DNA from 3 places in the Lactobacillus sp. ESL0261 genome. Region 3 is predicted to be linked to each of the others. Evidence: predicted binding sites of a transcription regulator. Region 3 holds the regulator's gene; each other region holds the start of a gene.
The links. The regulator LexA, encoded in region 3, represses DNA repair genes until DNA is damaged. The targets are predictions, from matches to a motif close to CNAACANNTGTTNG.

Region 1: a site for LexA is predicted at 2,327-2,340, ahead of F5ESL0261_RS01600 (ABC transporter substrate binding protein). Genes of this name have one in related genera too.
Region 2: a site for LexA is predicted at 1,835-1,848, ahead of recA (recombinase RecA). Genes of this name have one in related genera too.

The regions. Positions count from the first base shown of each region.
Region 1 is NZ_REHN01000002.1:235,113-239,405, forward strand. It holds gene F5ESL0261_RS01595 (ABC transporter substrate-binding protein) at 1-737, opposite strand, end outside; gene F5ESL0261_RS01600 (ABC transporter substrate binding protein) at 1,214-2,137, opposite strand; gene F5ESL0261_RS01605 (sigma 54-interacting transcriptional regulator) at 2,643-4,293, shown strand, end outside.
Region 2 is NZ_REHN01000005.1:139,999-144,291, reverse strand. It holds gene rny (ribonuclease Y) at 1-501, opposite strand, end outside; gene recA (recombinase RecA) at 637-1,749, opposite strand; gene F5ESL0261_RS03255 (ABC transporter permease) at 1,896-2,561, opposite strand; gene F5ESL0261_RS03250 (osmoprotectant ABC transporter substrate-binding protein) at 2,561-3,466, opposite strand; gene F5ESL0261_RS03245 (ABC transporter permease) at 3,510-4,133, opposite strand; gene F5ESL0261_RS03240 (ABC transporter ATP-binding protein) at 4,136-4,293, opposite strand, start outside.
Region 3 is NZ_REHN01000008.1:61,659-65,951, reverse strand. It holds gene rplS (50S ribosomal protein L19) at 1-112, shown strand, start outside; partial or broken gene F5ESL0261_RS05985 (nucleoside phosphorylase) at 210-976, shown strand; gene F5ESL0261_RS05980 (hypothetical protein) at 1,202-1,501, opposite strand; gene F5ESL0261_RS05975 (MerR family transcriptional regulator) at 1,562-1,807, shown strand; gene lexA (transcriptional repressor LexA) at 1,979-2,602, opposite strand; gene F5ESL0261_RS05965 (DUF896 domain-containing protein) at 2,744-2,992, shown strand; gene F5ESL0261_RS05960 (YneF family protein) at 3,062-3,277, shown strand; gene F5ESL0261_RS05955 (ABC transporter ATP-binding protein) at 3,349-4,293, shown strand, end outside.

The DNA.
Region 1 (4,293 bases), on a different contig from region 3:
GGGATCTTCTTTTCCTTAACAACCTTACCAATAATTGAAGAAGCAGAAGCAAATGTATTGTCTGTTGGTACGTAAATTCCTTGTACTTTACCAGCTAAGGTTTCTGTTACTTGTTGAACGTCGTTAGTGGTATTAGCTGTTTTAACTAAAACTTTAACGCCAGCTTTTTTCAATGCCTTGATGGCTAGATCAGCTTGAATTTTAGAATTGGCTTCGCCCGCATTGTACATAATGCCAATTGTTTTAGCCTTAGGCACTATTGATAATAACAATTTTATTTGTTTATCAATTGAAACCATGTCAGTAGTTCCAGTAACATTTCTGCCAGGTTTTGCATCTGAATTTACTAATTTAGCAGCTTTTAGATCAGTCACTGCAGTTACTACAATAGGAATATCTTGGGTTGCATTAGCTACGCTTTGCGCTGCCGGTGTGGCAATTCCTAAAATTAAATCTGATTTTTCATTGACTAGTTTTTCACTCATACTTTTCAGATTGTCTTGGCTATTTTGGGCATTTTGATAATCAATTTTTAGATTCTTGCCTTCAACGTAGCCATTCTCTTTCAAGCCTTCTTTGAAACCTTTGTTAGCCTCATCTAATGAGGGATGCTGTACTACCTGCAGTATACCCACATGTTTGACAGTTGCTGTACTGCCTGATTTCTTGTTACTGCAGCCACTAAGCAGCAACAGACTAGTTAAAGCCATTCCCATAATAATTTTCTTGATTCGCATTTTCGTTCCTCCGTAATACTGCTGACCGTAAAAAAATATCCACTTATTTCTAAGTGGATATACAAGAATTATTAGTAATAATCATTTGTGATTAGCCACTTAGAAAGTTATGTGGCTAACCGCAATTAAAGGACTTTAGCCATCATAGATAAATTCAAAACTTGAGTCTGGTTTGAATTCATCTAGATGAACCCAAACCTTATCTAAAATAGCTAAAGTAATAACGGTTATTCAGTTGTGAGACTCGTATTAAATTATATTTCATAAAACTTTACCTCCAACCTTAATGAGAAGATTATAAAAAATAAAGAAGAAAAAGTCAAGAAATAATAAATTTAGCTTGTAAAAATAATAATAATTATGATCACTTAAAGCAAAGGCTAAATAAAAAGGTCACCCATTTGAAATAAGCAACAAAGCTTTTCACTTTTGCTTTTTATTTCACTGTTCAGTGGCCTTTTTATATCAATTTAAAATTATTTGGGTGCTTTAATTGATTTAGGATCAATTCCCAGTGCTTTAGCCATACTCTTGTTAACAACTAATTTCATATCATGTGCTCTTTCAACCGGCATGTTAGCTGGCTTGGCTTTACCAGATAAAATCTTGGCCGCCATTTTACCAGTTTGTTCTCCTAATAATTCGTAATCAATTCCGATTGAGGCCAAACCACCTGTTCTAACTTGATCAACGGAACTTGCTACCAGGGGAACTTTCTTTTCTTTGACTACTTTTCCAACTACAGAAGCAGCTGAATCGAAAGTATTGTCAGTAGGAACGAATATACCGTCAACTTTAGAGGCAAGCGTTTCAGTTACTTGCTGAACATCATTAGTTGTGTTTGCAGTTTTAATCAAAACTTTCACTCCTGCTTTTTTCAGTGCCGCCGTAGCTAAATCGGCCTGTATTTTAGAGTTTGACTCACCGGCATTGTACATAATGCCTACAGTTTTTGCCTTGGGTACGATTGATAGCAATAATTTAATTTGTCTTTTAATTGAAACCATGTCTGTTGTTCCCGTAATGTTTCTGCCAGGTTTAGCATCTGAATCAACTAACTTGGCTGCTTTCAAGTCAGTTACAGCAGTAACAACAGTTGGTATTTTTTGGGTCGCATTAGCAACGCTCTGTGCAGCTGGAGTGGCAATGCCCAAAATCAAATCTGATTTTTCATTAACCAGTTTTTCACTCATACTTTTCAGATTGTCTTGATTGTTTTGCGCATTCTGGTAGTCAATTTTAAGATTTTTACCTTCAACAAAACCACTTTCTTTTAGTCCCTTTTTAAAACCTTTGTATGCCTTATCTAAAGAGGGGTGCTGCACTACTTGTAAGACACCAACATGTTTAACATCAGGCGCCTTGCTGGCTTTTTTGCTGCTGCACCCTCCCAGTGCCATTAATCCGACAATACTAATTCCTGTGATCAATTTCTTGAAATGCATTTTCTGCCTCCATAAAAAATACCCACTTATTTCTAAGCGGGTACACAAAAATTTTTATTGCCAAAAACGATTGAATGTGGTCAGCCACTTAGAAAGCTATGTGGCTAACCAAACTAAAAGAGTCTTAGCCATCATAGATAAATTCAAACTTGTGTTTAGTTTGAATCCACCTAGATGAACCCAAACTCTTATCTATAGTAGCTAAGATAATAACGATTATTTAGTTGATTTTCTTTTTGACTAAATTGAATCATTACCCTTACCTCTAACTTCAATAACCGAATTATAAAAAAATAAGAAATTAAAGTCAAGGCTTAATTTAATTTTATTGTTAATGTTAAAAATGGATGGCTAAAGATAAACTCTTTAAAATCTAATTTATATGGTAGTGATGATAAATAGAAAGCGCTCTGATTAATGGTTATAATACAGATAATGAAAGTAGGGGTAGTTAAAAGAAATGAGTATAGCTAAAGAGCGTGTATTAAAAGAAATTGAATTATTACCAGATGGTACAACAATTGACACGAAGGGTCTCGCCCAAAGGTTAAGTTTATCTAGATCAGTAGTTAGTCATTATCTTAACCAATTAGTTAAAGACAAGAAAATACAAAAAATTGCTGAACGACCGGTTAAGTGGTCTAAAGTTGAGGCTAAAAATCCAATTAAACATGCGTCTTTTGAGAGTGTAATTGGTAGTGACGGTTCACTGAAAAAAGCAATTGAACAGTTAAGTGCTGCAGCAGCTTATCCTCCTGATGGATTAAATGTTTTAATTACAGGCAAGTCAGGAGTAGGAAAAAGCTTTTTAGCTCGTAAATTATATTCTTATTCTAAAGAAATTGGTGTTATTGCTACTAAAGCACCTTATATAGTTTTAAATTGTGCTAATTATGCCAACAATCCTGAACTTATTTCCAGTATGCTTTTTGGCTATGTTCAAGGTGCATTTACTGGCGCCGATACTGCTAAAGATGGTTTGCTGAAAGAGGCAAATGGCGGTTATTTATTTTTGGATGAAGTGCATCGTCTCAGTAGTGAAAATCAGGAAAAGCTTTTTAGTTTTATTGACTCCGGGCAATTTTATAAAATGGGAGATAATGTACATCCGCAAAAGTCAAAAGTCAGACTGATTATGGCAACGACCGAAATGCCTGAAAATGTTCTTTTAACAACCTTTTTACGACGGATTCCCGTCAGAATAAATTTACCTGATTATATTGATCGACCCGTTGACGAACGATTGGAGCTAATTGATACATTATTTATGAGTGAAGCTCATAAAATTAATAAAAAAATTTTTGTAGATAAAGATGTGGTATCAACACTTTTACAACTAAATCATACTGGAAATATTGGGTATCTTAAAAATACCATTAAAGTTTCATGTGCTGCAGCCTATCATGATTGTTATAACAGCACTACCATTACTCTTAAATTAAAAAATCTAGAACTGGAAACTTTACCTGAATTTAAAGATTATGGAGAAATAATTGTTGATCCAGATAAAAAGAAATCTTTTATACCCCAGATTAGTTTGGAACAAAAATTAACTGATATTACTGATTCTCTAAAAATTCTTGAAGATAATTATACTGATGAAAACTTGAATACATGTCGGTTAAGAGTGCAGGCAGTTAATAAATTTATTAATAAAGAGTCATTAAAATCTGGTTTACATGTTCAACATCAATACCTTTTTAAAAATATCATTGTCAAACAATATGGTTTAAATAAAACTGATTATTTAGAACCGATTATTTATTTGTTATATGTGCGTCACTTTAAACCCAATTGTGATATCTCTAAGCTGAAAGAAGTAATAACGAATTATTTGCCTCGTTCATTTCATGTAGCCAGCAAATTTTATGAAAAATTACCTGTTTTAGATTCTGAAAGTCATAAAAGCATAGCTTTAATCCTGGCATTGTTGTTAAGTGACCATGTGGATGAAAATATTCAGTTACGTGGTTTAATGGTAGCTCATGGTGAAAATACAGCCACCAGTATTCAGGCAGTTATTAATTATCTTTGTGGCAACTATATTTTTGATGCAATCGATATGCCAATTGATGCTGATATAACTACTGTTATCAAGGAAGCTAACAAGT
Region 2 (4,293 bases), on a different contig from region 3:
ATAGAGTTTTTGTGTAGTCTGTTCGACCAATTCATCAGCCTTTTGCAATTTAGTGGTTAATTCAGTTTGCTTTTGTTCCAGCTGTTCATCTTTTTTAGCTAAATCTTCCTCTCTTTCTTTTAGCAAAGAGTTTTTATGATCAAGAGTATCCTCTCGTTGTGTTAAGCGATTTTGATCGCGTGCTATTGTATCACGTTTGTCGTTTAATTCATCTTCAACTTTTTGTCGATAATCTTGAATTTGTTCTTGAGCTTCAAGAATTTTTTCCTTTTTAGTGTTTTGCGCACTTTGTTTTATAGCGTCAGCTGCCTGCTTTTGTGCATTGACTTCAGCCTTAGCAGCGTCGACTCGTGCTTTTGCTTCGGTTAAAATATGATCGGCATCGTTTTGGGCATTTTGGGCTTTCTTCTCCCAAATTTTTTTACGTGTAGCGTATCCTGCAACTGTGCCTACTATAATTGAAATAATAGCAATCGCGACGGGAATCAAAAATTTACTCATCATGATTTCTATCGCCTTTTTTATTTTTTTAGATTATTCACACAATATTAATGATAAAGAACCACGGGGATTATGTCAAACGTCATGAAAAAAACCTCAACCAGTTTTCACAGGTCGAGGTCTATTTCCTCATAGTTAGCTGCTTTTGCTGTCAGCTTCTTTTTTATCAGAAGCTTCCTTTTCTTTGCTTGCAACTTTCTTGGCTTTTTTCTCTTTTATTTTTTCCGGATCTTCTCTTTCAGCTACGGATTCCTCATCAATACCAAAAGCCTGACGAACTTGTTTCTGAACATCATCATAAACATCAGGATGATCTTCAAGATACTTTTTCGCATTTTCACGGCCTTGTCCAATCCGCTCATCATGATATGAATACCAGGAACCAGCTTTAGCAATAATGTCCTTGTCAGCGGCCATATCTAGAAGTTCACCGCTTTGCGAGATGCCTTTACCATACATCATATCAACTTCGGCAACTTTAAAAGGTGGTGCAACCTTATTCTTAACAACTTTGATCTTTACGCGGTTACCAGTGATTTCACCACCAGTTTGTTTAATTTTTTCTGCTCTTCTAATTTCAAGTCGAATAGTTGCGTAAAACTTAAGTGCACGACCACCTGGCGTAGTTTCAGGATTACCAAACATGATCCCAACTTTTTCACGTATTTGATTAATAAAAATTGCTATAGTTTTAGTCTTATTAATATTACCTGAAAGTTTACGCAATGCTTGACTCATTAAACGTGCTTGCAGTCCAACGTGACTGTCACCCATCTCGCCGTCAATTTCAGCTTGAGGTACAAGTGCTGCAACTGAATCAACTACTAAAATGTCAATCGCACCACTCGTAATCAGTGTATCCGCGATCTGCAATCCCTCTTCACCAGTGTTAGGCTGGGATAAAATTAATGAATCAACATCAACACCTAGTGCTTCTGCATAAGCAGGATCCATCGCATTTTCAGCATCAATATAAGCAGCGGTGCCGCCTCTTTTTTGCACTTCAGCGACCGCATGTAAAGCTACTGTCGTCTTACCAGAAGACTCTGGTCCGTAAATTTCTACAATTCTACCACGGGGATAGCCGCCAACTCCTAAGGCCGCATCAAGAGCAAGCGAACCTGAAGGAACAGTTGAAATTTTGGTGTCAGCTTTATCGCCCATACGCATAACGGCGCCTTTACCAAAATTCTTTTCAATTTTCTTAAGCGCATTTTCCAATGCAGCTTGTTTTTCATCTTTGGCCAAGACTCTTGTCCTCCTATAAATAGTTTCATCATTTTAATACGTAATAATTATACTTTGCTTTAGTGTATATTTGCAAGAAAAAAGGCGAACAAATGTTTATTAATTTTATTCACAATAATAATTACGCAAAAACCAGCAAAACTTTTTTAGTTTGCCTTTTTTAATCCTTTTGGTTCTAAAATTTTTTGCAAGAAGTTCAAAATGACATCTGCTAAAATTGCCATTAATGCTGTAGGAAGAGCACCAGCCAGTATAATTGCACTGCCGTTTGTAGCATTAGTGCCACGGATAATAATATCACCTAACCCGCCAGCACCAACAAATGAGCCAATTGATGTAATACCAATAGCTATTACTAAAGCGTTTTTTAAACCTGCTATGATAACTGACATCGATAAAGGCAGACGAACCATGTAAAGCAGCTGAAACTTTGTCATACCCATACCTTTACCAGAATCAATAACATTTTTATTAACATTACTCATACCAGTATATGTATTTTTTATAATAGGTAAAAGTGAATAAAGTGTAACAGTTACAATAACAGTCATAACACCTAAACCCAGACCAATCATTACAATGGACAACAGAGCCAAAGATGGAATAGTTTGAATAAAGTTGGCAATTTCAACAACAAAGTCACCTAAATGACCATTCCGGGAGATAAAAATTCCTACTGGAATTCCTATAATTGCAGCAAATAATACCCCATATATTGAAATGAGAAAAGTACGATTAAATTGTTCCAATACGTAACTGCCATTATGGGCATAATAATAAATAAACTGCTGCCACAATGATAAATGAGACATTATTTCTCCCCCCTAAAGTAATTATGCTTTACTAAAAATTGATGTGCAACAATAGCCGGCTCAAGCAATTTATCATCAACTTGGAAATTCATTTTACGAATATCATGAACACTCACATTGCCAACTAACCGTTTCAGTATCGGCTTTAATTCAGGATGCTCGCGCAACAAATAATTATTGATTAACATCCCACAATTATATGGTGGAAAGAAATGCTTATCATCTTTGAGAAGATGTAAATTATAGCTGTCAATTCGACCATCTGTTGAATAGCCCAAAATGACATCCATTTTTCCACTATTCAAAGCAGAATATACTAAACCTATGTTCATAGGATGGGCTTTAGAAAAAGTCATTCCATATGCTGTTTGAAAAGCCGGATAACCTACTCCTGGGGCATTAACCCACTCCGATGCTACACCAAAAGAAAATTTGTCTTTAACTTTCTTTAAATCTGAAATTTTATAAAGATGATATTTCTTTTGATCTTTTGCTCTAACCATAAAGGCATAATTATTAGCAAAACCATAGGTATGCAAATAAGTTTGATCCCATCTCTTTTTTACTTCTCTGCGAACTGTATCATTTGCCTTCTTGGAATCTTTAATTGCAGGTAAGAGCAAATTTGCTGTTAACTCGCCACCATCATACGCGGCTGCTTGTATATCAGCATCATGACGATACAATGCCTGGTGTTGCATAGGTGCAGATCCCAAATTATTAACAATTGATGTCTTGTATGAAGTTTCGTGCTCAATTAATTGAGCAACAATATTAGCCATAATTTGAGATTCAGTCGTTGTTAGTGCCGTAATTCTAATGTTTTTTTCACTGCCCTGACTATCAGAAAGTCCCGGTAGACCACAAGCACTAGTAGTAAGCATTACCAGCAAGGTTGTTATCATTAACAATATTTTTTTTAAATACTTTTTCACGATGAACGCCTCCTTATATTCCTTTTGGAGTCAGCTTACGTTCCAGCTTGCCCAATAGGTAATCTGTAAGAAGAGCCAAAATGATTACAGGAATTGTTCCTCCAAAAATGAGATCCGTTTGGTAGAGACTTAGCCCGTTAAAAATAAAGTCTCCTAAGCCGCCAGCTCCGATATACGAAGCCAGAGTTGCCCAAGCAATTACATAAATAGCAGAAAGTCTAATTCCTGCCATAATTACTGGCATGGCTAAAGGAATATCAACTTTTAAAATAAGCTGCATATTAGTCATGCCTAACCCGCGTGCAGAATCAATTGTATCTTGATTAACATCAGTTAGTCCTACGTATGTGTTACGTAAAATTGGCATTAAACTATAAAGAAAAAGAGCTATAATTGCTGGTACTTTACCAACACCAAAAAATGGTATCATAATTGCTAGAAGAGCCAAAGCAGGTATAGTTTGTAACATACTGGCTATTGCTATTACCACTTTAGCAATTCGCTTAAATTTCATTAATATAACGCTCAGTGGAACTGCAACTAGTATTCCCAGTCCTAAAGAAATAGCAGAAATATATATTTGTTGCCAAGTTTTTACTAATAACTCTGAACCGTGTTGTGCAAAAAAGGCTGACATTATTATTTCGCCTCTTTTTCTGAAGAACCTTGCAGGTGACTTTTATCGCCCCATATTTTTTCATAAACAACATTTACCAAACTAGCTCGAGTGACGATTCCAACTAATTTTTTATCTGAATCTGTTACTGGTATGTAACTCTTATTACGACTCATAATCC
Region 3 (4,293 bases):
ACGTGTTGCCAAGGTTGAAGTATTGCGTCACGGTCGTGTACGTCGTGCTAAACTTTACTACTTACGTGATCGTCACGGCAAGTCTGCTAGAATTGCAGAAAAGCGTCGTTAATTCACGCTTAAGTGAAAGAGAATCATTTCCAAAAGGGATGATTCTCTTTTTTGTTTATGTTAAAATCTTTAGCAATATATTTTTATTGAGGAGGAGAATTATGAAAGAACCATTTTTGTTAACTTTTGATCCTGATCCGAGGGCTGTTTTAGAGCCAGATCACGAACAAGAAATTAATAACTTTCATTTTCAGCCCAAGCTGCTGTTTGCATTCTTAACTCCTGCTGTAATCAGTGATTTTTTGGCTCGTTATCCTCATAAAAGCTTGGATTCTTTGACTGCTTCGAAGGAGAAACTCCAATTTATGAGGTTGATTTAGACGGACAAAAAATTACTTTTTGTCAGGCAAAGATAGGTGCTGCAGCTGCTGTAGAGCTATTAGATTGGTTAATAACCTATGGTGTTAAACAAATTTTAGCAATCGGATCAGCAGGCTGCTTAGTTGATTTACCAGAGAACTATTTTCTAGTGCCTACAAAAGCTATTAGAGACGAGGGCACATCCTTTCATTATATGAAACCAGGAACGTATATTGACTTAAAGTCAGAGTTTTTAACTAAGACCAAAAAATTGCTGAAAGAAGAAGGTCTTAAGGTTGAAGAAGTAACTACCTGGACAACTGATGGCTTCTTTAGGGAAACTGTCAAGAAAGTAAAGCAGGCTAAAGAGTTGGGAGCCTCTTGTGTAGAGATGGAGTGTGCAGCAATGGCTGCGTGTGCACAATTCAGAGAGGCAGATTTTGCACAAATATTATTTACAGCCGATTCACTTAAAGATTTAGAAAATCATGATGACAGAGGCTGGGGTAGGGATGCTCATGAAGCAGCAATTAATTTAGCTGCCAATATCATTAGTAAAATTTAACCAAGTTTGTGAAAAATTACTGCTGTGGAACCTAAGTGAAACAGCGTTATTATTCACAAACAAATAACATAAAGGCTTTAGAAAAAGCATTTTTAAGTATAATTTCAATATAAAGATTGTGAATTGATTTAAAGCATTAGTTGTGGAAAGTCAATTTCTTGCCATTATGACAGTATTTTGAGACGTTACGCTTGACTGCTAATAGGAATTTTGCTAGATAAATATCTAAAAATACTTAAAGTTCAAGCAAATCAAAATAATAGTCAAAATTAGTCTAATAAGCCAGTGAGACCAAGTGATTTGTCCGTAAAGAAAAATACCATTTGCTAGAGCGGTAAGTAAAACTGCTACTAGAAATATAGTAGTTAAAAGTTGTTTTTTTAGAAAACTTCCGGCAATAATGCCTAATGCGGACAAGACGTTGATCATGATTAGCCAAATTGGCAAACTAGTAAAAGATGAAAAGCTGGCGCTAATCATGAGAACACCATATATAATAGTTAAACAGATTGTTAGATATGACATTTTTATACCTCCTGCTAAAATTTAAGCATTTGGGGTCGACACTATGTCAAGGAGATAATTATGTATTTGAAAGAATTTATTCAAAAGGAAAATACTACACCTGATACAGTTAGACATTATATCTATTTAAACTTATTAAATCCTGGTCGTAAGGGAAGAAACTATTGGTTTACTGAAAACGAAACTGATATTTTTGAAGCAATTAAAGAGTTCCAAGACTTAGGATTTTCGCTTCAAGAAATAAAGGACATAAAAAACTACACGATGAGTCGTGTAGTACTGAAAAGCAACGTACACAAAACTTAAAGTTAATTACGGATAAAATCGCCGTTATATCTGCAAAAATAAACAAATTAAAAATGCAGAAAAAAGTATTGGCAGAAGTAAAAGAAACTTTGCAGAAAAAAGCATTATTGAAACTCGTAAAAAATAATTTTTGTTTATCCCAATAATGCTATAAAGCTCTTTTGTTAAATATTAAATAATAGTGTTGCGGTATAGCCCTACTACTTTACCTAAAATGTGGACGCTTGACAATATAATCGGTGCCATCGTATCATTTTCAGGCTGTAAACGATAGTGACCTTTTTCCTTGTAAAATCGTTTTACAGTTGCTTCATTTTCATCTGTCATTGCTACTACAATTTCACCGTTAATAGCTGAAGATTGTTTGCGGACAATTACATTATCTCCGTTTAAAATTCCAGCATTAATCATACTTTCTCCATGTACTCTTAACATAAAGAGATCGCCAGCATCATTTGCTAAATCAGGAGGCAAAGGGAAATAGTCTTCTATATCTTCAACAGCTAAAATAGGTTGACCAGCAGTCACGTCACCAACAACTGGAATTTCTTTTGGTTGGACACCAATTGCTTTTTTTCCTTCATCGGTTATTTCTAATGCTCTTGGTTTTGTAGCATCCTTTATTATTAAGCCCTTGTTTTCAAGCCTTGATAAATGACCGTGTACAGTAGAAGTGGAAGATAAATCTACAGCATGACATATTTCTCGCACAGTTGGGGGAAAGCCCCTATCTTCAACCGTTTCATATATGTAGCGTAAAATTTGCAACTGCTTGTTGTTTTGTTTTGTAGTCATAGTTATCTCCAGTATTATAAACGTCTTTAATACCTTTAATTCTAGCAGATAATTTGGTATAGTACAAACAAGCGTTCTGAAAATTTTAAACTTTTTTTATTATAAATAATAATGTAGACTTTTTTAAGAGAGGTGCTAAAAATGAATGAAGATCTTGAGAAAAAACTAATAAATCGAATAAATGAACTATATCATAAAAAGGAATCTGTTGGACTAACAGAAGACGAGGAAATAGAACGAAAAAAATTACATCAGGAATTTATTAAGAACTTTAGAGCAGGCTTTAAACAAGATGTAGAGAATTTAGTGATAATTGATAAAAATGGCAAAGAAATTACTTCTGAAATAGCGAAAAAAGCTCAAAGAAAAAAAGGTTTAAGAAAAGATTAACTTTGATCTTTAATTTTACTGTATTTTTAGGTAAGATATACCTATTGGACAAATTGAGGTGATTATTTTATGAACTTAGGATTAGCGATTTTTCTGATTGTTATAGCATTAATATTAGGACTTGTAGGAGGCTTTTATGGTGCCAGAGCATATATGAAAAAATATTTTAAGGATAATCCGCCAATCAGTGAAGATATGATTGTTGCCATGATGTCTCAAATGGGCCAAAAGCCTTCAGCTAAGAAGGTAAACCAAGTGATGAACATGATGAAGCACCAAAAATAAAAACTTACTAGATTGAAATAGTGTGGCGGAGAATAGACTCTCCGCTTTTTTACTGAATTTTTAGGTGAATAATGGGTATATTTTTTAAATTAGGCTGGTTTTTTAAAAAAGAAAAAAAGCGTTACCTAATTGGTATTACATTTTTGGCACTGACTTCAGTTGTGAACTTGGTGCCACCGAGGATTTTAGGCCTAATGGCTGATCAATTGGATAAAGGACATATTAGTTGGCAGGAATACGGTCTACTGATTATGGCTATCGTTTTAGCGGCCTTGCTACTCTATGGCTTCCGCTATTTTTGGCGTAGTCAAATTTGGGGTGGAGCGGCTGAACTGGAACTGCAGTTAAGATCAAAATTATTTCGTCATTTCATGGCTATGGATCGCACTTTTTATCAACGTCACAGAACTGGTGATTTGATGGCTCACGCCACAAATGATGTTTCGGCTGTTCAGGAAGTTGCAGGTGAAGGTGTCTTAACTTTAGTAGATTCACTCATAATGAGCGTATCTACTATGGTGGCCATGATTGCTTTTGTTGATTGGCGTTTAACACTTGTAGCTCTTTTGCCTTTGCCTTTTTTGGCTTGGGGGGCATGGAAATTAGGAGATAGACTACATGATGCTTTTGATAAATCTCAAGCAGCCTTTTCCAAATTAAACAATAAAACTCAAGAATCTGTTTCTGGTATAAAAGTTTTGAAAACTTTTGGACAGGGAAAAGAAGATACGGCTGCTTTCAATCAAATGATAGACGATACTATCAAAATCAATAAAAAAGTTTTTAAATGGGATTCCATGTTTGATCCTTTAGGTACATTTCTAATTGGTTTGACATATACAATAACTATTATTTATGGCGGAATGCTAGTTTTTAACAAAGCTCTCACTATAGGCCAGTTAGTCTCATTTATAGCATATATCGGCAATATGGTCTGGCCAATGTTTGCGATTGGGTATCTTTTTAATATTTTAGAGCGTGGAAGCGCAAGTTACGATCGTATTGAAAAACTATTA